Regions from separate parts of the Paenibacillus sp. F4 genome, predicted to be linked through region 3. Evidence: riboswitches for the same ligand, from Rfam matches in the RefSeq annotation. Region 3 holds a riboswitch; each other region holds the start of a gene.
What was found. A riboswitch is a leader RNA that binds a small molecule or an ion and turns the genes downstream of it on or off. The one in region 3 is predicted to bind glycine.
Positions count from the first base shown of each region.

Region 1: another riboswitch for glycine. It lies ahead of gcvT (glycine cleavage system aminomethyltransferase GcvT); the one in region 3 lies ahead of sdaAB (L-serine ammonia-lyase, iron-sulfur-dependent subunit beta).
Region 2: another riboswitch for glycine. It lies ahead of C1T21_RS24715 (alanine/glycine:cation symporter family protein); the one in region 3 lies ahead of sdaAB (L-serine ammonia-lyase, iron-sulfur-dependent subunit beta).

Region 1 covers NZ_POVS01000017.1:85,657-93,064, forward strand. The annotation lists gene gcvPA (aminomethyl-transferring glycine dehydrogenase subunit GcvPA) at 1-924, opposite strand, end outside; gene gcvT (glycine cleavage system aminomethyltransferase GcvT) at 1,051-2,151, opposite strand; glycine riboswitch at 2,328-2,427, opposite strand; gene gcvH (glycine cleavage system protein GcvH) at 2,822-3,214, shown strand; gene C1T21_RS19075 (PTS mannitol transporter subunit IIBC) at 3,643-5,121, shown strand; gene C1T21_RS19080 (BglG family transcription antiterminator) at 5,203-7,281, shown strand; gene C1T21_RS19085 (PTS mannitol transporter subunit IIA) at 7,278-7,408, shown strand, end outside.
Region 2 covers NZ_POVS01000020.1:284,611-292,018, reverse strand. The annotation lists gene C1T21_RS24720 (iron-containing alcohol dehydrogenase) at 1-845, shown strand, start outside; gene C1T21_RS24715 (alanine/glycine:cation symporter family protein) at 903-2,321, opposite strand; glycine riboswitch at 2,482-2,576, opposite strand; glycine riboswitch at 2,595-2,671, opposite strand; gene C1T21_RS24710 (glycoside hydrolase family 1 protein) at 2,840-4,297, opposite strand; gene C1T21_RS24705 (LacI family DNA-binding transcriptional regulator) at 4,514-5,485, shown strand; gene licT (BglG family transcription antiterminator LicT) at 5,719-6,561, shown strand; gene C1T21_RS24695 (beta-glucoside-specific PTS transporter subunit IIABC) at 6,793-7,408, shown strand, end outside.
Region 3 covers NZ_POVS01000003.1:14,883-22,290, forward strand. The annotation lists gene C1T21_RS00095 (Ig-like domain-containing protein) at 1-162, shown strand, start outside; gene sdaAA (L-serine ammonia-lyase, iron-sulfur-dependent, subunit alpha) at 234-1,133, opposite strand; gene sdaAB (L-serine ammonia-lyase, iron-sulfur-dependent subunit beta) at 1,123-1,812, opposite strand; glycine riboswitch at 2,022-2,137, opposite strand; gene C1T21_RS00110 (DUF6359 domain-containing protein) at 2,475-4,064, shown strand; gene C1T21_RS00115 (ABC transporter ATP-binding protein) at 4,390-5,421, shown strand; gene C1T21_RS00120 (ABC transporter ATP-binding protein) at 5,399-6,325, shown strand; gene opp4B (oligopeptide ABC transporter permease) at 6,338-7,306, shown strand; gene C1T21_RS00130 (ABC transporter permease) at 7,335-7,408, shown strand, end outside.

The DNA.
Region 1 (7,408 bases), on a different contig from region 3:
GCCGCGTTTACCATTGCGGTCTGTGGTCTGACCCACAATGCGGCCAGGGATACGGCGCATATGTGTCTGAGAAACGGCAAAGTATCCACAGGTCGGACCGCCGAGAGAAGAGGAGATGCCAAGTGGCTGCGCGTCTCCTACCACAATATCCGCGCCCTGTTTGCCGGGTGTTTCCAGCAAGCCAAGTGCCAGTGGGTTGGCACTGACGACCAAAAGACCTTTGTGCGCATGGATGAGATCAGCCATCGGCTTCAGGTTTTCCACGGCTCCGAAAAAGTTGGGGCTTTGGACCAAAACAGCCGCGGTCTGTTCCGATACGGCCGCCGCTAACGCATCAGCATCCGTTACGCCGTCCGAACAGCCGATCTCCACGATGTCCAAATCCAATCCGCGTGCATAGGCTGCCAATACCTGACGTGCCTCTGGATGGACGGACCTCGATACGATAAGCTGTTTACGGCGGGTAGCTGCGGCGGACAGTGAGCCCGCTTCCGCCAGTGCAGTCGCTCCGTCGTACATGCTGGCATTAGCTACAGCCATGCCCGTCAATTCGCAAATATACGACTGAAATTCGAAAATGGCTTGTAGCTCGCCTTGGCTTACTTCCGGCTGATAGGGGGTGTAGGCTGTATAGAATTCCGAGCGTGAAGTGATGTGCTGGATGACGGACGGAATATGATGATCATAAATTCCTGCGCCAAGGAAGCTGGCATGTGTGTCTGTATTGGCGTTGTGTCTGGCCAGCTCGGCCAAGTGGCGGGTCAAGGCTTTCTCATCGAGTCGAGAAGAAAGAGGGAGTTCCCCTTGATATCGAATGGCCTCTGGAATGTCACTGAACAAATCATCAATGGATGATACACCGACCACACGCAGCATTTCGGTTTGATCCTGCTCAGTCATAGGGAGATAACGATGCTGCTTCATAGGTTCTGGCTCCTTTCGAAAAGCAAAATTTTAAATCGTAAATTAGCTAATAAAAAAGTGTGAGATGAGAAACCCGGAAGTTCATATCTGACATGTTTGCTTTATTGAAATGAAGAGAGTTTAAGATCAGCGCGGGCGTTTATAAAAGGGTGTTGCCACCACCTCGGCACGCAGGCGTTTGCCACGAATCTCAACCTCCAGCGGTGTGGAGAGGACGCTAAAACGACTGTCCACCAAGGCGAGGCCCAGATTACGCTTCAAGGTGGGCGACTGAGTTCCCGTTGTGACCTCACCGATGCGTTGTCCTTCTGCGAATACCGGATAATGGGCGCGTGGGATACCGCGATCAATCATTTCCAGCCCGATCAATTTGCGAGGAATCCCTTGATCTTTCTGACGTTGCAGTGCTTCTCTACCGATAAAATCTCCTTTATTCAGCTTGACGAAGTACCCTAGACCGGCTTCAAGTGGTGAAATCGTGGCAGATAACTCCTGTCCGTACAGCGGCAACCGTGCCTCAAAGCGTAGGGTATCCCGAGCACCAAGTCCAGCGGGAATCAGCCCATACGACTCACCGAAACGAAGCAAACTCTCCCATACGGCTGGTGCTTCCGCGGCAGGTACGTAAAATTCAAAACCGTCTTCGCCCGTATATCCGGTTCGTGAGACGAGAGCTTTTGCTCCGAACAATGGCACGTCCTCATGGAAGCGGAAAGATGCCAGATTCGTAATGTCCGTATCTGCCACGGCTGCGGCAATTCGTACTGCTTCTGGTCCTTGCAACGCCAGCAATGCTATCGCATCAGACACATTCTCCATGTGAACGGATGCAGGCATATGGCGAATGAGCCAATCCCAATCCTTATCGATGTTAGAGGCGTTCACTACGAGCATGTAGCGTTCTGGTCCTTTGCAGTAAACAAGTAGGTCGTCTACTACACCTCCATCGGGGTAACACAGGAGTGAATATTGTGCCTGACCTGCTTCCAACTGGCTGACATCATTCGTGGTCACCCTTTGCAGAAAAGCTTCGGCCTCTTTGCCTTCAACCAAAAACTCGCCCATATGCGATACATCGAATAAACCCGCACGTTGGCGGACGGCCTCATGCTCCTTTTGAATGCCGCTAAACTGAACGGGGAGCTCCCAGCCGCCAAAGTCAATACAACGAACCCCAGACTGCGTCCCGTAGGACGAATATAGCGGTGTTCTTCGCAAATTAGTCATTTTTCCACTCCTATCCGGTGTGATCGGCTAAACAAAAAAGACAGGCCGAAAAAAACGTATAGACAGCAGTCTATACTCTTTTTTCAGCTCTGTCCTTGATACCAGAAAGTTACCCCGGTATGTACCGGGTTTCCTCTTGGGTGATCCGCTCCAATAGCGAATGCTCTCCAGAGATGCGTCCGGCAGAGGTCCTTTTGCCTGAGAGATTCACCTGCAAATGCAGGCTTACTCCTTCGGCGCTACCTTCGGGATCTGCGGTATATTACCTGGCTGTGCAGATAACAACTTGATCCGATTCGCGTGCACAACTGTCTCACAAGCGGCAACAGCTATGCGAATCTTTTTGGCAGTCTCTCCCTCTGCGTTCATCCGCGTTTGCAGTTGTCGGGGTGTTTCCCAAAGTATTTGCTATAATCCATTAATACGCAAATTCATTCAAAATGTCAATAAAAATGTCATCGAAAACAATAGAAAAAACATTTAATATATAAATAAGGATATGTAAGCGTTTGTTATAAGCTATCATATTTTTATATAGTACGCTATATGAGGTGATATGAAGTATTTTTGTTAGTATTATTGACATGAGTGTTCTTGTTGTCATAATCTTAACCTGTCTAATACAGGTGAGCAAAAGCGATTTTATTCATATGGAAGTGAGGGGAACAGGATGGGTGAAGTGAAGCAGCAACTTTGGTATACAAACGAACATGAGTGGGTTCAGCGTACAGAGAATGGGACGGTGCGGGTTGGTATTACGGACTTTGCACAGCATCAACTGGGTGATATTGTTTTTGTAGAATTACCTGAGGTGGGAGTAACGATTGAGCAGGGAGCGGAGATCGGTACGATTGAATCGGTGAAGACGGTATCCGACCTTTTTGCTCCGGTGACGGGAAACGTATTAAAGGTGAATGAAGCGCTGGAAAGTACGCCTGAACTAGTAAATGAATCTCCCTATGAAAAAGGTTGGATGATCGAAGTAGAGATGGGCAAAGATGTGGAGGAAACATTGGGCAAGCTACTGTCTGCGGATCAGTATGAGAAGTTGATTTCGGAGTAATAATGGGGCAATACAGCATGAAAAAAGAGCGTGTTATTCTGAATTTTTTATATTGATTTTCAATTGAATAAGAGCATCGTTAGTTCGCTCGTTTTTTGTATAAAATAGTCGCTATGATCTGCCATAGCGGCTATTTTTTTGTTGTCATTTTGGAAGCGTAATTACGTGTTTTACTCTGGCACAGAAGGTGGTTCCCTATAAGTTTGTGCAGATTTAAATTCCTGTTTTTTCGACTAATTTCTATAGCTACAGGTCATATTAAGAAGAATTATGCAGGTATAATACCATCCCGGATAATTTAAATTTAAATGTTGTCATCAACGTTCATGACGAAAGTACGTTTTCATTTCGTTGATGAAGATAGCGCTGTCATTTAGTATGAATTTTAAGAAAAGGTAGTGATGCTTACCTACAAGGAGGATTTGAATATGAGCACATTGGACACAAAGCCAAGTTCAAAAGGAGGCACTCGTGTCGCCGTACAGCGTTTTGGCCGTTTTCTTAGCGGAATGGTTATGCCCAATATGGGAGCCTTTATTGCATGGGGATTGATTACAGCACTCTTTATTCCGACCGGATGGTTCCCGAACGAAGGTTTTGCACAACTGGTTGATCCGATGAAAAATTATTTACTGCCGCTGCTGATCGGTTACACAGGGGGCACGATGATTCACGGACAGCGTGGAGGTGTGATCGGTGCCATTATGACGATGGGTGTCATTGTGGGGGCCGATATCCCGATGTTCCTGGGCGCGATGGTAGCTGGTCCGCTGGCTGCATGGATATTGAAGAAGTTTGACAAGGCCATTGAAGGCAAAGTCAGATCAGGCTTTGAAATGCTGGTCAATAATTTCTCAGCCGGGATTATCGGTGCCATTCTAGCACTGCTTGCCCATGTGGCGATCGGCCCGGTTGTACAAATGATCAGTCAAGTATTATCGGCAGGGGTACAGTTCCTCGTGAACGCAGGGCTATTGCCGCTTGTCAACCTCATTATTGAGCCCGGAAAAGTATTATTTTTAAACAACGCGCTGAATCACGGAGTATTAAGTCCGATTGCGTTGGAGGAAGCTGCAAGAACAGGGAAATCCGTACTGTTCATGCTGGAATCCAACCCTGGGCCGGGGCTCGGTATTTTGCTGGCCTACTGCCTGTTCGGTAAAGGCTCTGCGAAGTCGTCGGCTCCTGGAGCGGTCATCATTCATTTTTTCGGCGGGATTCATGAAATTTATTTCCCTTACATTTTGATGAAGCCGATTCTGATTCTTGCAGCTATAGCTGGGGGCGTTGTGGGAACCTTCTGTTTCATGTTGACAGGTGCCGGACTGGTTGCTGCTCCTTCACCGGGCAGCATTATCGCCTATTTTCTAATGACGCCAAAAGGCGGATATTTGCCAATGCTAAGCGGGGTGATCGCTGCTGCGGTCGTATCCTTTGCTGTTGCTGCAGTGTTACTCAAGACTGGTAAGCAACAAGAAGAGGGGCTGGAGGAAGCTGCATCCCGCCTGAAAGATATGAAAAATCAAAGCAAGAGTGCAAGTGCTAATGCCACTGTAATGGAAGATAACCACGAAGCTGATCGTACTGCCGAGATTGCCGCAGATCGAACGCTCAAGGATAAATCCGAAGTGAACAAGATCGTCTTTTCCTGTGATGCAGGTATGGGTTCAAGCGCTATGGGTGCCTCGATTTTACGCAAAAAAATGAAGCAGGCGGGTGTGGGCGTAACAGTTACGAATACAGCAATCAGTGAAATTCCACAGGATGCGGATATTGTCATTACGCAAAAAACGTTGACAGACCGGGCTAAAACAGTAGCTCCGAAAGCTGAGCACATTTCCATTGACAATTTTTTGAAGAGTCCTGAATACGAAGCGCTGGTTGAACGTCTGAAATCCGATTCTTAATCCCCATCGAAGTCAGGCGGACTGTATGCAATATACGTCTCCTGCTGGAGGAATGAGCTTGGGAAGGAACGGTATGCGCTTATGAATATTACGAAACGACAACGTGACATCGTGGAATATCTTCTGGAGCAGTCCAAAGAGGTTACAGCCGGGGAAATTGCCACGAAGATCAATGTCAGCACAAGGACGGTTCATCGGGAACTGGGCGCAGTCGAGCATTGGCTGGCAGTTCATGAGGTGAAGCTGGAGAAAAAGTCAGGAATCGGTATCTGTATAGATGCTGACCCAGCTCAGCTTGTATGCCTGCGGAAGCAATTGCTGGATACGAAGTCAGATGAATATTCGGCTGAGGAGAGAAAGATCGTGATTCTCTGCATGCTGCTGGATACACGGGAGCCGATCAAGCTGCTGGCGCTGGCTTCAGATCTGAAAGTCACGGTAACTACGGTCAGTCATGATCTGGACGATTTGCAAGGCTGGATTGGGGAACGGGGACTCGTGCTTGTGCGCAGACGAGGGTACGGCGTCGAGATGACGGGGCGCGAGACAGACAAAAGACGGGCGATTTCCGAACTAGCACTTGAATATTTGGATGAATCCGATCTGTTTTCAGCCGGAGAAGAGCATCGTCCTGTAACCCGTGTCGCTGACAAGCTGCTGGAGATGATCGGCAGAGAGAACCTGCTGATCGTGGAAAATGCCCTCTGGCGGCCCCATGAAAAATGGTTGGAAAACATGGTGGAAAGCAAGTATATGGAGTTGCTGATTCAAATTTGCGTTTCGCTGGCACGTCTACGACTCGGGTACGTTGTGGCTCATCGTCTCTCATATTCGAAAACAGATTCGGATGAGAATATCATGCTGCGCACAGCTATGGTAGAACGCATATGCGCAGAATTGTCAGCGGCGCTGGATATTGACTTTCCGGACCCGGAACGATCTTATTTCAGGCTGCTGTTCCGTGATGCCGAGGATCATTCTACCCGGCTGCTGCCGCTGGATGATCTTGTACTGCTGGAGTCGGTTCATGAGTTGATTCGTCGTGTGGAGGAAGAAACAGGCACGCCATTGGAAGAGGACCGTGTTCTGCGTGAAGGACTGATTGCCCATATGGCTCCGGTATTCAAACGTTTGAAGGAAGGCAAGTCGATTCGTAATCCCCTCCTTCAGCAAATCCGCAAGGATTACAGCAGCTTATTCGACTCAGTGAAAAAGGCTGCGGCGGACATGACAGAAATGAAAGTCCCTGATGAAGAGATCGGATTTCTGGTCATGCATTTCGGCGCTTCGCTGGAGCGGCTGCGACAATTGCGGCGGGAGGTGCGGGCCATCGTAGTCTGCACGAGCGGCATTGGTTCATCCAGACTTCTGGCAACAAGGCTCGCCAAAGAGCTACCACAGATCAAAATTGTGGATAGGGCCTCATGGTACGAGGCGGCGCGGATCCCCAAGGAGGATTATGATCTGATCATTTCGACAGTAGAGCTACCGCTTGAACCAGATCGCTATCTTAAGATAAGCCCGCTGCTGACGCAGGAGGAGAGTGATCGCCTGCGTCAATTCATCCAGCATATTACACTCCATCATCCCGATGACCATCAGCAGGAACAGGTCGTTCAGCCCGGTCAGGACATGGAGTGGCTTACCGGCCTGCGGAAAATTCTCGATGAAATTGTACACATTGTACAGCAATTTCAAGTGTATCCGCTGGAAAATCAGGGGATGGATATGGCGGCGATCGTAGAGGCTATATGCATGTTGGAGGCGGGGCGGGGGAATGTTACAGAGCCTTCTGCGGTTGCTGCACAACTCATGGAAAGAGAGCGCCAAGGTAGTCAGGTAATTTCTGATACCTCCATTGCTTTAGTTCATACGCGTAGCCACTATATTCGCAAGCCTTCGCTTACCTTGTATAAGCTGGCAGAGCCGCTGTTGGCGGATACAGGTGAACAGGTAGAATGCGTGCTGCTCATGTTGGGACCTCGTGAGCTGCCGAGAGAGAGCTTGGAGGTATTGAGCGAGATTAGCGCATTACTCTTGCAGGAAGACATGGTTACGCTACTGGAACACGGTAGCAGGGATCATATTGTCAATTATATATCGAGTGAGCTGGCTGAATTTTTCCACAGTAAATTAGGGACAGGGAGGAACCTACCGTGAGTATTATGACGATAGACAAAGTAAAAATGAACGCAATCGCCAAAGACAAATATGAGGCGATTCGCATGGCTGGACAAATCCTGCTGGATGCAGGACATATTTCAAGTGAGTATATTGACAAGATGCT
Region 2 (7,408 bases), on a different contig from region 3:
GGGCTGAATATGACGGCGATGTGTGGGATATTATCAACAAAAAGCACATGCCGACCGAGGCTCTGCCATTCGGCACCATCCTCACACTCGCCGCCACCGGTTCAGAAATGAATCCGGATTCTGTTATCACCAACTGGGAAACGAACGAAAAATACGTATGGGGCAGCGCGGTGACACATCCGAAATTCTCGATTCTGGACCCAAAAAACACCTTCTCTGTGCCACGTGATCAGACGGTATATGGCATGGTGGATATGATGAGCCATGTGTTTGAACAATATTTTCACAATGTTAAAAATACACCGTTGCAAGATCGTATGTGCTTTTCCGTGCTGCAAACCGTGATCGAAACTGCACCTAAGCTGCTGGAAGATTTGCACAACTACGAGCATCGTGAAACGATTTTATATGCCGGAACGATTGCCCTTAACGGAACACTGCAAATGGGCTACTTCGGGGACTGGGCTTCGCATACGATTGAACATGCATTATCCGCTGTATATGATATTCCTCATGCTGGCGGTCTGGCGATCCTGTTCCCCAACTGGATGAGACATACGGTGGATCAGGATGCTGCACGCATGAAGCGGCTGATGCTCAGTATGTTTGATTTAGATACCACTGGTAAAACGGATAAGGAAATTGCTTTGGAGGGGATTGATCGCCTGAGTGCATTCTGGACAAGTCTCGGTGCCCCTTCCACCCTGGCCGATTACAATATTAATGATGAGCAATTGGAAAAAGTCGCAATCATTGCAGCCCGTGAAATGGAATACGGAGGCTTTGGTAATTATAAAAAGCTGAATCAAGAAGATATTTTAGCTATTTTACGTGCATCGTTATAACATTTAAAAGGGAGTGTCCTCAAGCCTATGGTGGCTGAGGGCACTCCCTTTTGGAATTTATGAATTAACCGTTTGTCCCTTTTCTTCTACTTGAATAGCTGCCCCTACACTGGCACCTGCAAGAATGCCCTTTTTCTTACTAGAATTCAGAGAATCCATATAGGTTCGGGTTTCTGCAACTACAATTCCTGATAAGCCGAGCAGTGCAATCAGGTTCGGGAAAGCCATCATTGCGTTAAAGATATCTGCCAGCAACCAAATCGCATCCAGTTTAATGAACGCGCCCCCGGCAACCAGTACGATGAACAGATAACGGTATGGCTTAATCCACTTAACCCCAAGCAAGTATTCAACACAGCGTTCCCCGTAGTAGTTCCAGCCAAGCATAGTGGTGAAGGCGAACATAATCAGAATGATTGTGAGCAGTTCTGCCCCCAGCGGGAATGCGCTGGAAAATGCCTGCTGAGTCATCAGGCCCGCATCGGTAGGCCCGCTCCACACACCGCTAACCAGTAGCGTCAACCCGGTCATCACACAAATAACCATCGTATCAATAAACACGCCTGTCATGGAAATTAGCCCTTGCTCCGCAGGCCATTTGGTTTTGGCAGCTGCAGCTGCAATCGGTGCGCTCCCCAATCCGGCCTCATTGGCAAAAATACCTCTGGCTACCCCACTACGCATGGCCAGCATAATCGTAGCTCCGGCAAATCCGCCCGTTGCAGATGTAGTTGAAAATGCCGAATGGAGCACCAGCGCAATTGCGGCAGGAAGTTGGTCAGCAAACCGAATCAGTACGATGAGACAGATCAGTACGTACAAGCCTGTTTTAAAAGGAACGACCTTCGTCGATACCTTGGCAATGCTTTTGAGTCCTCCAATAGTAACCAGTCCTGTAAGGACCGCAATAATCAGTGCCGTTACAATAGGCGGAACGCCAAAACTGTTTTCAGTCGAAGATACAATCGCTTTGACCTGCGGAAACGTTCCAATCCCGAACAACGCTACCAGCATGCCCGAAAAAGCAAACAGCATCGCCAGCGGTTTAAAACGGCGTCCAAGACCTTTCTCAATATAATACATCGGGCCGCCGGAAAATTGTCCATTCCGATCTTTCACCCGGTATTTTACCGCAAGTACACCTTCCGCATATTTCGTCGCCATCCCAAAAAAGGCTGCAACAACCATCCAGAACAAGGCACCCGGCCCGCCCAGCTTAATGGCTGTCGCTACGCCGACAATACTTCCTGTGCCAACTGTAGCCGCCAACGCTGTACTCAAAGCCGCAAAACTACTTACATCCCCGCTGCCTTCATTCGGGGCCTTACCGATCAGCTTGATCGCCAGGGGCAGGCGGAATACCTGCAGCATCTTCAAACGTATGGTCAGCCACAACCCCGTTCCCATGACAAGAATGATGAGAGGCGCCCCCCATATCCAGCTACTAATCGCTTCTAACACATGTACCAAATTCATTTCAACCCGCTCCTCCAGCATATTAGAAAACAAAAAAGAGTCAAATCCGCTGATTCGACTCCTGGAGAGGTTAAAGGCACGAAAAAATACAACCATCTTGTGCAGGTTTTCTGCCACTAATAGCTCATAAAAAAGCCTAGGGCATTCCCTGTCACAGGTTATTCGCGTCTCTGTCCTTTTGCCTGAGAGTTTAAGCAGATGTTCTCTGCGGTGCACCTTCGGCGCCCAATTAAGGGTCTCTCCAGAGTTCTGTCCGTTTACGGTCCCCGCTTGTTGCTGTAATCAGCCTAAGCACCTGAGAGTTTTGCCCCTTCGGTCGGAACTTTCGTTCCATCTCCCGCAAACATCAACCAGACATATGAAATTTTTATTCATTATACAGAAAACTTTCAGCTTATTACAAGTGAAAAGTTTGTGAAGCCCTCTGAAATATTATTATTGTGTCTATCGAAAAAGCGGGTACAGCAGATTGCATCCTTAGGATGTCCTCTGCTATACCCGCCCGAGACAATATGGAATTACAATTCTTCACCATTGGTTGCTATCACATTTTTATACCAGTTAAATGAGTCCTTTTTGGAGCGTTTGAGCGTTCCGTTACCGTCATCATCCAGATCAACGTAAATAAATCCGTAGCGCTTGGACATTTCGGAAGTAGACATGCTCACAAGGTCGATAGGACCCCAGCTGGTGTAGCCAAGCAGATCAACACCGTCGGCAATCGCTTCCTTCATTTGAACAATATGCTGACGCAAGTAATCAATACGATATGTGTCATGCACAGAACCGTCTTCTTCTACCTTATCATAAGCACCCAAGCCATTTTCCACGATGAACAGCGGCTTTTGGTAGCGGTCATATAACGTGTTCAGCGTAACACGCAGACCGATCGGATCAATTTGCCATCCCCAGTCAGAGGACTGTAAATATGGATTTTTCACGCCGCCAATCAGGTTTCCTGCTGCTTTCTCACCTTCTGGACCTGCAGATACGGTCAAGGTCATATAGTAGCTGAATGAGATAAAATCAACCGTATTATTTTTCAATATTTCGGCATCGCCTGGTTCTGTGTGTATTACAACATTATTTTCTTCAAAATAACGATTCATGTAGTTGGAATATTCCCCACGGGCATGCACATCCGTAAAGAACAGGTTCATCTGATTTTCATGCTGGGCTTTCAGTATATCCTCTGGGTTACACGTATGTGGATAGCTTTCCATACGTGCCAGCATACAGCCGATCTGAGCGCCCGGGATGATCTCATGTCCCCGTTTGGTCGCCAGTGCACTAGCTACAAATTGATGATGCAATGCTTGATATATCGCTTGTTGTTTGTTTTCTACACGGTCAATAACCACACCGCCACCGGTGAACGGACTCATGGTCATTACATTGATTTCATTAAAGGTCAGCCAGTATTTTACTTTATCCTTATAGCGCGTAAACACCGTTTCGGCATAATTTACGTAATGCTGTATGACTTCACGTCCCAGCCAGCCATTATACTTCTGCGTCAGACCTAGCGGTGTTTCATAATGTGACAATGTTACCAGCGGCTCAATATTATACTTGCGCAGCTCATCAAATACATTGTCGTAGAATTGCAATCCTGCTTCATTCGGCTCGGCATCATAGCCATTCGGGAAAATCCGCGACCAATGGATGGACATACGGAATACTTTGAAGCCCATTTCAGCGAATAATGCAATATCTTCTTTGTAATGGTGGTAAAAGTCTACCCCTTCACGTTTTGGAAAACGGGCATTGACTTTGCCTGCCAAAATGTCTTCGAGTCGCTCGGACGAAATCTCTATAGCATGATCGTTCTTACGTTCCGCTTTGGGTACATAGGCAATCATGTCTGCGCTGGACAAACCTTTTCCATCTACGTCAAAAGCACCTTCCAATTGGTTGGCTGCCGTTGCCCCGCCCCACAAGAAGTTTTTCGGAAATCCTTTTAGCGTCTTAGTCATAGTATAAAGACCTCTTTCCGTATTTAAGATTTTTATTTTGGCCAAGTAATCCCATCAAGTGCTGCAAATATGAATCCATACCTAACGATAACCGTTCTCCTTTGAAAAGCATTGACAGTTGCTTTAAAATAGACGTAATGCCTTCATAAGCATCCTAATCGTTGTAACGCGTTTCATGTCAAGAATTTATTTTTTTCTTATGTGAGGAGAAGCACCATGTCGAATCTTGATCAAATTGCAAAACTGGCGGGCTTTTCCAAAGCTACGGTATCCAGAGTATTAAATCAGTCCCCCCATGTCAGTCACGAAACAAGAGCTAAGATTTTGAAAATCATGCAGGAATTAGATTATGTTCCTAATCGGAATGCTATTTCTCTATCCAAGGGTCAGACGCTTCAGATCGGTATCATTACTTCAACTATTAATGAAATTGTTCTCGCTTTTCTGGACAGCTTTGTGGAAGTAGCGGGCCAATATGAATTTCAAACCATTATTTATACTTCTGGAGAAAACAAAAAGAAAGAGCTTCAAGCCTTTGAGGATTTAAAAAGAAAAAGAGTCGATGCGCTGGTCATCATTTCCTGCGTGAATGACACTGATTTTTTGAGTACCTATTGCAAATATGGCCCGATCGTTTCGTGGCAACGAATGGAGCATACCGATATTCGCTCCGTCGCTATGGATCAGTATGAAGGATATATGTTAGCACTCAAACATTTGATACAAAAAGGCTATACTCGTATAGCCAATGCTTTTGGTCGTCCGAGCAGCATCAATACCCATAGCAGACAACGAGCCTACGAACAGATCATGAGTGAGCACAATCTGCCAGTGTTGCAACACTGGAATCACTCTTCTATTTATAATATCCGTGATGGCGAACAGGTCGTACGGGATTTGTTACAGCGTCGGGAAGAATTCCCAGAGGCTATTTTATGTGCTAACGATTATGTAGCAGTGGGTATTCTCTGCGAAGCACGCAGACAACGGCTGAACGTACCGGAAGATCTGGCGATTGTCGGATTCGATAACACGGAGCTGGCACATACGATGGGGATTACAACGATTCAAAATCCCATCATGGCTCAAGCACAAAATGCTTTTTTCATGCTTTCTCCTCAGCTGATTGGACGCCAAATGGAGCTTCATTCGCTAGAGTACAGCCTCATTGAACGTACGACCACGTAAGGTAACGATTTACTTGCAAATTAGGCAAAAGGGCCTTGATATGAAATATTTTTTGTCGAATCAGAATAAAATATGTTGAAATCGCTTTTTTTTGTGCTACAATAGCACTATATCGAAGGATTGTGACCGGTGATGCGGGCAATGCCTGAGTTCAATTGAGTGCTATTGCTAACAATAGTGTTGAATTGTGCTTAGGCATTTTTTATTGGTAAAGGATGGGAGGGGGAACTTCAATGATTATTGAGAAGGTGCTCAATAACAACGTCCTATTGACTAAAAACGATAAAGGCAAAGAGGTCATCGTGATGGGAAGAGGTATTTCCTTCAAAAAGGTGGCTGGCGATCAAGTCGATGATGATAAAATAGATAAGATTTTCATGTTAAATGAAAACGAGTTCACGGCTAAATTAACTGAGCTGCTGAACGATATTCCAGTGTCTCATCTGGAGGTCGTGAATGAAATCGTAACCCATGCAACGGAAGTGCTGGATACGGAGTTAAGCGATAATATTTATTTAACGTTGACCGACCATATTCATTTTGCCATACAACGGCAAGAAAAAGGACTGGCACTCCAAAACGCGATGCTGTATGAAATTAAACGCTTTTACAAAAAAGAATTTGCCGTTGGGCTGGATGCTCTCCAAAAAATTGAAAATACGCTCGGAGTAAAATTGGGCGAAGATGAAGCGGGATTTATTGCATTGCATATGGTGAATGCACGGATCGATGGTAACGAAATGAAGTCTACACTGAAAATGACTGAGATTGTCCAACATATCTTGAACATTATTACGTATCATTACGGAATTGTGCTGGATGAGTCTTCTTTTAGCTATTCGAGATTTTTGACACATTTGCAATATTTTGCGATGCGAGTGATTCGCAAAGAAGTCATTCACAGTGGTGAAGAATTTTTGTACAACCAGGTGAAGCAGACGTATACCGAAGCTTTTGCTTGTGCCCAAAAGATCAATGAGTATCTGGAAAAAACATACGATCAATATTTAAGCAAGGATGAATACGTATATCTAACTATCCATATTCATCGGGTAACTGAGCGTAATAACATATAACACTAACAACTTCATATCTCTCATCACTCATGGATTGTGACTGGTAAGGCAGGCAAAACCTAAACTGATGGTGAAATCGACGTTCCTCTATAGGAGAGTGCGTAGTTTTCACCACGAGTTTAGGTTTTTCTTGTTTACAAGTTTAAAAAGGTGCACGCCGGCGCATCTTAGCAACAGATGTAAACAGTAAATCCTATCAGTAGCAAGAATAACCCATAAGGAGTTCTGAACATGAGTGATAAAGAACTATCTAAAAAAATAGTGACCCTCGTTGGTGGCGAAGAGAATGTCAATTCGGTATTCCATTGCGCTACACGCTTGAGATTTAAATTAAATGATCGTACAAAAGCAGACAAAGCCGCACTGGAAGCAACCCCTGGTGTCATTACAGTAGTGGAAAGCAGCGGCCAGTTTCAAGTGGTCATCGGTAACAATGTAGGTCAAGTGTTTGAGCATATGATGGCAGAAACGAATTTGCAGGATGCAGACAATCCTAATGCCACAAGAGAAGAATCTTCTGAAAAAACGAATTTTCTTGGCAAAGCGGTCGATATCATTTCCAGCATTTTTTCTCCCATTCTCGGTGCTCTTGCCGGGGCAGGTTTGCTTAAAGGGCTACTGGCGTTAATTTTATCTTTTCAATGGATTAATGATAAAAGCGGTACGTACCTGATCCTAAGTGCAGCTTCCGACAGTGTTTTCTATTTTCTACCTGTGTTTTTGGCTATTACATCGTCCCGTAAATTTAAGACAAACACCTTTGTATCGGTGGCAATCGCCGGAGCTCTCGTCTATCCAGCAGTTATAGCGGCGGTAAGCAACCCAGAAAGATTGGCGTTTCTAGGTA
Region 3 (7,408 bases):
GAGTCGGAGAAGGATGTTTCCAAACCGGCTGTCTGGTCCTCGTCCAGAATTGTTGTTGCGACCGTCAAAGACGGTAACATTAAGGCACAGGGCAAGGGCAAAGCTGTAATTACTGTGAAATATGCAGGTAAAATGACGAAGGTACAGGTAACCGTTCAGTAAAACAAAAGAGCAAGCATACGTCCAAGGACGATATGCTTGCTCTTTTGTTTTAGGAGGCTACCGCTTATAAATTATGACTTATCCTTCTTGGTCGGTGTGTTGCGTGTAAGTGATTCGGTCAAACGCTTGCCAGTCGGCGTCTGGGCCAAGCCGCCTTTGGCGGTCTCGCGGTGCTTCGACGGCATCGCACTGCCGACTTCAAGCATCACGTCAATGACTTCGTCAGACGGAATAGCGCTGCGCACACCCGCCAAAGCCATGTCCGCTGCGGCAAGTGCAGTCACGGCTCCCAGCCCGTTGCGCACAATGCACGGAATCTCCACGAGTCCGGCGACGGGGTCGCAAATGAGGCCGAGCGTGTTCTTAAGAGCGAGACCCACGGCGTGAACAGCCTGTTCAGGCGTACCACCGCGCAACTCGACCATAGCACCAGCGGCCATCCCGATAGCTGAGCCAATCTCAGCCTGACAGCCTCCCTCCGCGCCAGAAATGAAGGAGTTGTTGGCGATCACGTAGCCAATGGCTCCAGCGGCGAATAGGCCGTGCACCATATGCTCATCATCCCAGCCGAACCGCTCCTGCGCACTGATGAATACACCAGGGATAACCCCACATGAACCTGCGGTGGGCGTGGCGACAATGCGACCCATGGACGCATTAACCTCCGACACGGAGAGGGCATAAGCCATAGCGAGCGCGGAGGCATCGCCGGAGCAGGTTTCCCCTGCCCGCAGATACTCGGCTAGGCGCTTGCCGTCACCGCCCGTCAATCCACTGCGGGATACGGTGTCTTGCGTCTGACCGCGATGAACGGCTTCCTTCATCACTTCATAATAATCAGACATTTGGCGGAAGATTTCTTCCTCAGGTGTATTCGTCTCTTGTACCTGCTCTTGAATCATCAGGCGGCCAATCGTGGTGGATTCTTCAGCGCATAAAGCGCTGATCTCATGCAGATGGCTAAACCGCATCGGATTCAGCTCCTTTTTTCAAATTAATCATTTTAATTTCGTACATATGAGGCAAGGACCGCAGCTTTGTGATCAATTCAGCCGTAGCAGGACTGTCCGTTTCGATGGCGGTGAGTGCTTCACCATCCCGGCCTTTGCGATCCACGTGCATATAGGCAATGTTAATGTCAGCCGCGCCGAGCGCTGAAGTCACCGCGCCCAATGTACCGGGCTTATCTGAGTGAAGAAGCACCAGCGTAGGCAGCTCCCCGGTCAGGTTGACTCGGAATTCGTTGAGTTGCTGGACATGGATGCTCCCGCCGCCGATGGAGGAGCCCAGCAGTGTGCGCTGATCCTCGCCCTTCCACAGCTCGAAACGGACGGTGTTCGGATGAGGAGCGGGTAGCCCGCTGACGGCGAATTCCACGGTCATCCCGGCTTGCTCTGCCCATTGCTCGGCATCCGGAATTCGGTGATCGTCTGTATCGTAATTGAGCAGCCCTGCGATGAGCGCTAGGTCTGTACCGTGTCCTTTGTACGTGTCGGCAAAGGAGCCGTACAGTGTCATGCGGGCACGGTCAGGCTGCGCCCCGAGCCAGTGCCGGGCAACGCGTGCGAGCCGCACCGCGCCTGCGGTGTGTGAACTGGAAGGTCCGGTCATGGCCGGGCCGATAATGGAAAATACATCTTTGAAACGCATGGTGTGGCCCCCTGTATGTTCTATACCATAGTATATGGTATTGCCGCGTCTTTGCGCGTATAGACGGTTCCTAATGCTGACGTACAATGTGAGCACAAAAAAGGACAGGATAAGGAAGTTTCCCTTATCTCTGTCCTCGTTACCTGAGAGTTTCGTGCGGTGTCCTTACCGCCTTACCCCTTGGGTGGCTTGCGCTCTCTCCAGAGTTGCGTCAGATGACGATACATGGACCTGAGAGATTATCCGCCAGCCGGGTGCTGGCGTCTTGCTCCTTCGGTGCCGCCAGAGTGTAGGCTCTCTGGACAGACTCTCCCGTCATCTTCATTCGCGTATACCGTTCTACATGTCTTTCTTAGGGTAATGTATGCCGTGCTCGGTGTCAATCACAGGGTTCAATTTTTACATAAACGAGGATTTTGCAAAAACCCAATAAGCGACTTCCAATGAACAATATATAGATCGAAATGGCCTAGTTCGTCTAGATATTGCGCTTTGGAGCGACTGGAATCGAATTTTGCAAAATCCTGAAACAGGTGCGTTTCCAATAAAAAAGATTAAAATTTACATAATTATGGATGAAATCAGGAAGGAATTAGAAGATTGGCGGCTAATCTGATAAAGGACAAGTACATTTATGGAAAACATAGGAGGGATATTGACGTATGGTAAAAGGCTTGCGGTTCACAGGTTCACGCTTAAAAGGGATGCTGCATCTAGCAGCAATCGTATCACTGCTGATCGGGATCTTCGTTCCATTCGGTCAGGTCAAGGCAGAGGGAGCATTGACAGTAGCCGAAGCACTTCAGCGCCAAAGCAGTGGAGATACGGTGACGGTGGAAGGTTACATCGTCGGACATGCTACCGGATCGAAAACGGCTAACTTTTCTTCTCCGTTCGCGAATGATTTTAACGTACTGATTGCCGATCAGGCAAATGAACGTAATACGTCTAATCTATTGGATGTACAGCTGACTTCAGCGTACAGAGGGCAATATGGGCTATCAGGCCATCCTGAGCTGATCGGCAGCAAAATTCGTGTGACGGGTACACTCGGCGCCTACAATAATTTTGGCGGAGTAAAAAGCCCAAGCGCTGTTGAACTGGTGAGCGGAAGCGAGCCGGGGGAACCAGGTGAACCTGGCAACCCGGGTCAACCCGGTACTACACTGCCGGATGGAAAAGGCAAAAAGGTGCTGTTCGATAATACGCACGCACAGACCGCTGGTGCAGCAGATTGGGTCATTGAAGGCGCCTTCTCCGACTTTGCCAATGGACTGCGTAATGTAGGCTTTACGGTAGACCAATTGAATCGTCCCATTCCTTTTACTTATGGAGAGCAGGCCATAACATATGACAAGTTGCGCCAATATGATGTGTTCATTATTGGTGAAGCGAATGTTGCCTTTAAGGCATCCGAGCAGGCTGCCCTACTGCAATACGTGAATAACGGGGGAAGCGTATTCTTCATCTCCGATCATTATAATGCGGACCGTAACAAAAACCGTTGGGATTCCTCCGAAGTTATGAATGGCTACCGTCGTGGAGCCTATACTAATCCAGCCAAAGGCATGACGGCAGAAGAAGCTGCATCACCGGCGATGCAAGGATTAACAAGCTCCGATTGGCTGGCGACCAACTTTGGCGTTCGTTTCCGTTATAATGCGCTTGGTGACGTGAATGCTACCGACATTGTAGCCGCAGATCAATCTTTCGGCATTACCAAGGGTGTGCGCTCGATTGCGATGCATGCAGGATCTACGCTGGCTATTATTGATCCTACCAAGGCTAAAGGCATTGCTTATATCCCTTCAGGCACGAAAAAATGGGGGAATGCTGTAGATCAGGGAGTTTATAACGGCGGGGGCCGTGCGGAAGGACCTTATGCCGCTATCTCCAAGGTAGGTCAAGGCAAGGCAGCGTTTATCGGTGATTCTTCCCCTGTAGAAGATGCTACACCGAAATATGTGCGTGAGGAAAATGGACAGTCGAAGAAGACATATGATGGTTTCAAGGAAGTGGATGATTCCACCTTCCTGGTACAAACGGTCCAATGGCTTGCATGGAAGCAGGACTACACGAAATTGTCCGATGTGGCAGGTTTGACTCTGGATCAACCAACGAAGCTTCTGCCATTCGAGGAGCCTGCGGCTTCCACGGAACCGCAGGCTGAGCCTTGGGCTGCTCCGGCAGCAGGCTACAAATGGTACGATCCTAGAACGTTCAAGTCTGGCTCCTATGGAGCGGCTTCGTAATTATCGTCAGGAGCTCAATGTGAGCCGGTGTTAGTTAGTCGTTTGATCCCTGCAGAGGGATCAGGCGACTTTTTTTGTGATGAAAATTAACCTGTGGTTGGTTATTTCATTACATTTTGTGCCAGAAAGGCCGCGCTACTCCTGGATCATTGATTTTTTAAATGATGTTGATAGCATAATCTTAATTGATATATCCATATACTGGTGATAGGATGTATTCAAATTATTCCGACAAAAACGGTATGTAATGTTCATGAGAGGTTTTAAACATCAAACATGGTGAGAATAAGCGGGACAAGACCATGGAGAATGGAGGAAGCGCGCATTGAATACCGAACCCGTGTTGGAAATTAAAGGATTATCCGTCTCTTTTCGCATCAAGGATCAATATCACCCCGCAGTCGACCATCTGGATCTGACGGTCAACCCCAATGAAGTGCTGGCTGTAGTCGGAGAATCTGGCTGTGGCAAAAGCGCGCTGGCGCTTTCTATCCCGCAACTGCATGACATGGAACGCACACGTGTAGAGGGAGAGGTCCTTTTTAAAGGTACGGACCTGAACCGTCTTTCTTCAGGGCAAATGAATAAAATCCGCGGAGCGGGCATTGGCATGATTTTTCAGGACCCGCTGACAGCACTCAACCCGTTGATGAGCATTGGCAAGCAGATTGAGGAAAATCTTGATTATCATACGTCACTATCTACGAAGCAAAAAAGGGAACGTGTGCTGGAGCTGCTGGAAAGCGTAGATATACCGAATCCTGTGCGTGTGTATGAGCAGTATCCGCATGAACTGTCAGGAGGGATGCGGCAGCGTGTGATGATCGCGATTGCCATAGCTTGCCGACCTTCTCTTATTATTGCAGATGAACCAACTACTGCGCTCGATGTAACGATCCAATCGCAAATTCTCGACTTGCTCAAACAGCTTCAACAGGAGACTGAGAGCGGAATTATCCTGATTACGCACGATCTTGGTGTTGTGGCAGAAGTAGCCGACCGCGTGGTGGTCATGTATGCCGGAGAAATCGTGGAGAGCGCTGATGTTTTTGAATTATTCAGGCATCCACAGCATCCGTATACGCGTTCGTTGCTTGCTTCTATGCCGGGATCGCACACCAAGGGGGAATCACTGCATGTCATCGGCGGCATTGTTCCCTCATTACAAGATATCCCCCGCAATAGTTGCCGCTTTGCTCCGCGTATTCCCTGGATTCAGCAGAGAGTGCATGAAGACCATCCCCAATTAAATGAAATTTCCCCTGGACATTGGGTCCGTTGTACATGTTATCAGCATTTTCATTTTGAAGACGAGGCAAAGGGGGAGGCTGCTCATGGCACTACTGGAGTTAAATGATTTGAGGGTCCACTATCCGGTGCGCGGTGGTTTCTTCCAGCGTGTTATCGATCAGGTGAAAGCAGTGGATGGCGTGTCGATCAGCATTGAGGCAGGCCAGACATACGGGCTGGTGGGAGAATCCGGCTGTGGAAAAACGACGACAGGCAGGACGATCATCGGTCTAAATAAGCTGACGAGCGGACGGATTCTGTTTAAGGGAAAGGACCTTGCGGCTCTGAGCCGTAACAACCGTCATCCACTGCGTAGAGATATTCAGATGATTTTTCAGGACCCATACTCTTCGCTCAACCCGCGTAAGCGCGTATTGGATGTGATTGCTGAACCGCTGCGAAATTTTGAAAAGCTGAGCAGTGAGGAAGAACGAAGGAAAGTACAGACGTTGCTGGAAAAGGTCGGCTTGAACGCCGATGCAGCCTACAAATATCCGCATGAATTTTCCGGGGGGCAACGGCAGCGGATCGGGATCGCGCGTGCGCTGACATTAAACCCCAAGCTGATCATTGCAGATGAGCCGGTGTCGGCGCTGGACGTTTCCGTGCAGGCACAAGTGCTTAATTTTATGAAGGATGTGCAGCGGGAGTTTAATTTAACGTATTTGTTCATTAGTCATGACCTAGGTATTATCCGCCATATGTGTGACCAAATCGGTATTATGTACCGGGGACGTCTAGTGGAGCAGGGGAGCGAGCAAGACATTTATGAGCGTCCACAGCATCTGTATACCCAGCGCCTCATTGCAACCATTCCCAATATTGATCCTACAAAACGACTGGAAAATGCCCAAAAAAGGCGAATGCTTTTATCCTCCTACAAAACAGAGCTACCCAAACATCTAGACGCGAGTGGAAAGCCGTTTGCACTAAAATCAGTAAGTCCATCCCATCAAGTCGCGCTACCATAAGGGGGTACAGAAATGTGGAAATTTACACTGCGTCGGCTGCTGGTTATGATCCCTCAACTTTTTGCACTGAGCGTGCTTATATTTTTCCTAGCTAAGGCTATGCCGGGGGATGCCCTGACAGGACTTATTACTTCGACACCCAATCTGAATCCGGCCGCACTGGAAGAACAGCGACAAAGACTGGGACTGAATGACCCGGTGTGGGTGCAGTATGGGAACTGGCTCGTCCAGCTTGCTCACGGGGATCTGGGCAAATCTTATGTACATAAAATTAGCGTTACCGATCTGATTGGCAGCCGTCTGGGGAACACGTTCTTTCTGGGCGTAGTAATTCTGGTTCTGACGTATCTGATCGCCATTCCGCTCGGCGTACTCAGCGGTCGTTATCAGCATAGTCTGCTGGACAAAACCGTCGTGGGCTATACCTATCTCAGCTTTGCGACACCTCTATTTATACTCGCGTTGTTGCTGCTGTACGTATTCGGATTCAGGCTCGGCTGGTTTCCAACCAGCGGCAGTGTGGATGTAGGCGTGGAGCCGGGGACATGGGCATATTACGTGAACAAGTCGTATCATCTCATTTTACCAGCCGTTACAGGCGCATTGCTCAGTACAACGGCTACGATTCAGTATTTGCGCAATGAGGTCATTGACACAAGACTGAAGGATTTTGTGAAAACAGCGCGTTCCAAAGGGGTACCCGAAGGTAAAATTTATTCCCGCCATATTTTCAAAAACTCTCTATTGCCGATTGCTGCCTTTTTGGGCTATGACCTGACGGGAGTAATTGCAGGCAATATTTTTCTTGAATCTATTTTCGGTTATCCGGGGTTGGGCCAATTATTTCTCCAGTCCATCACCCAACGGGATTTTTCAGTCGTGAACGCGCTGGTCATGATCTCTGGCTTCTTGGCGCTATTAGGAACTCTTTTATCTGATGTCATCCTAAGCAAAGTCGATCCCCGCATTCGAATTGAATAGCGAACAAGTCTAGAGAAAGGGAGGGATTATGGTGTCTATACAGGTGGAGGAGGTCTTCACGCCGGAAATCATTCGTAAATCACCATCCAGTTGGTCTGTACT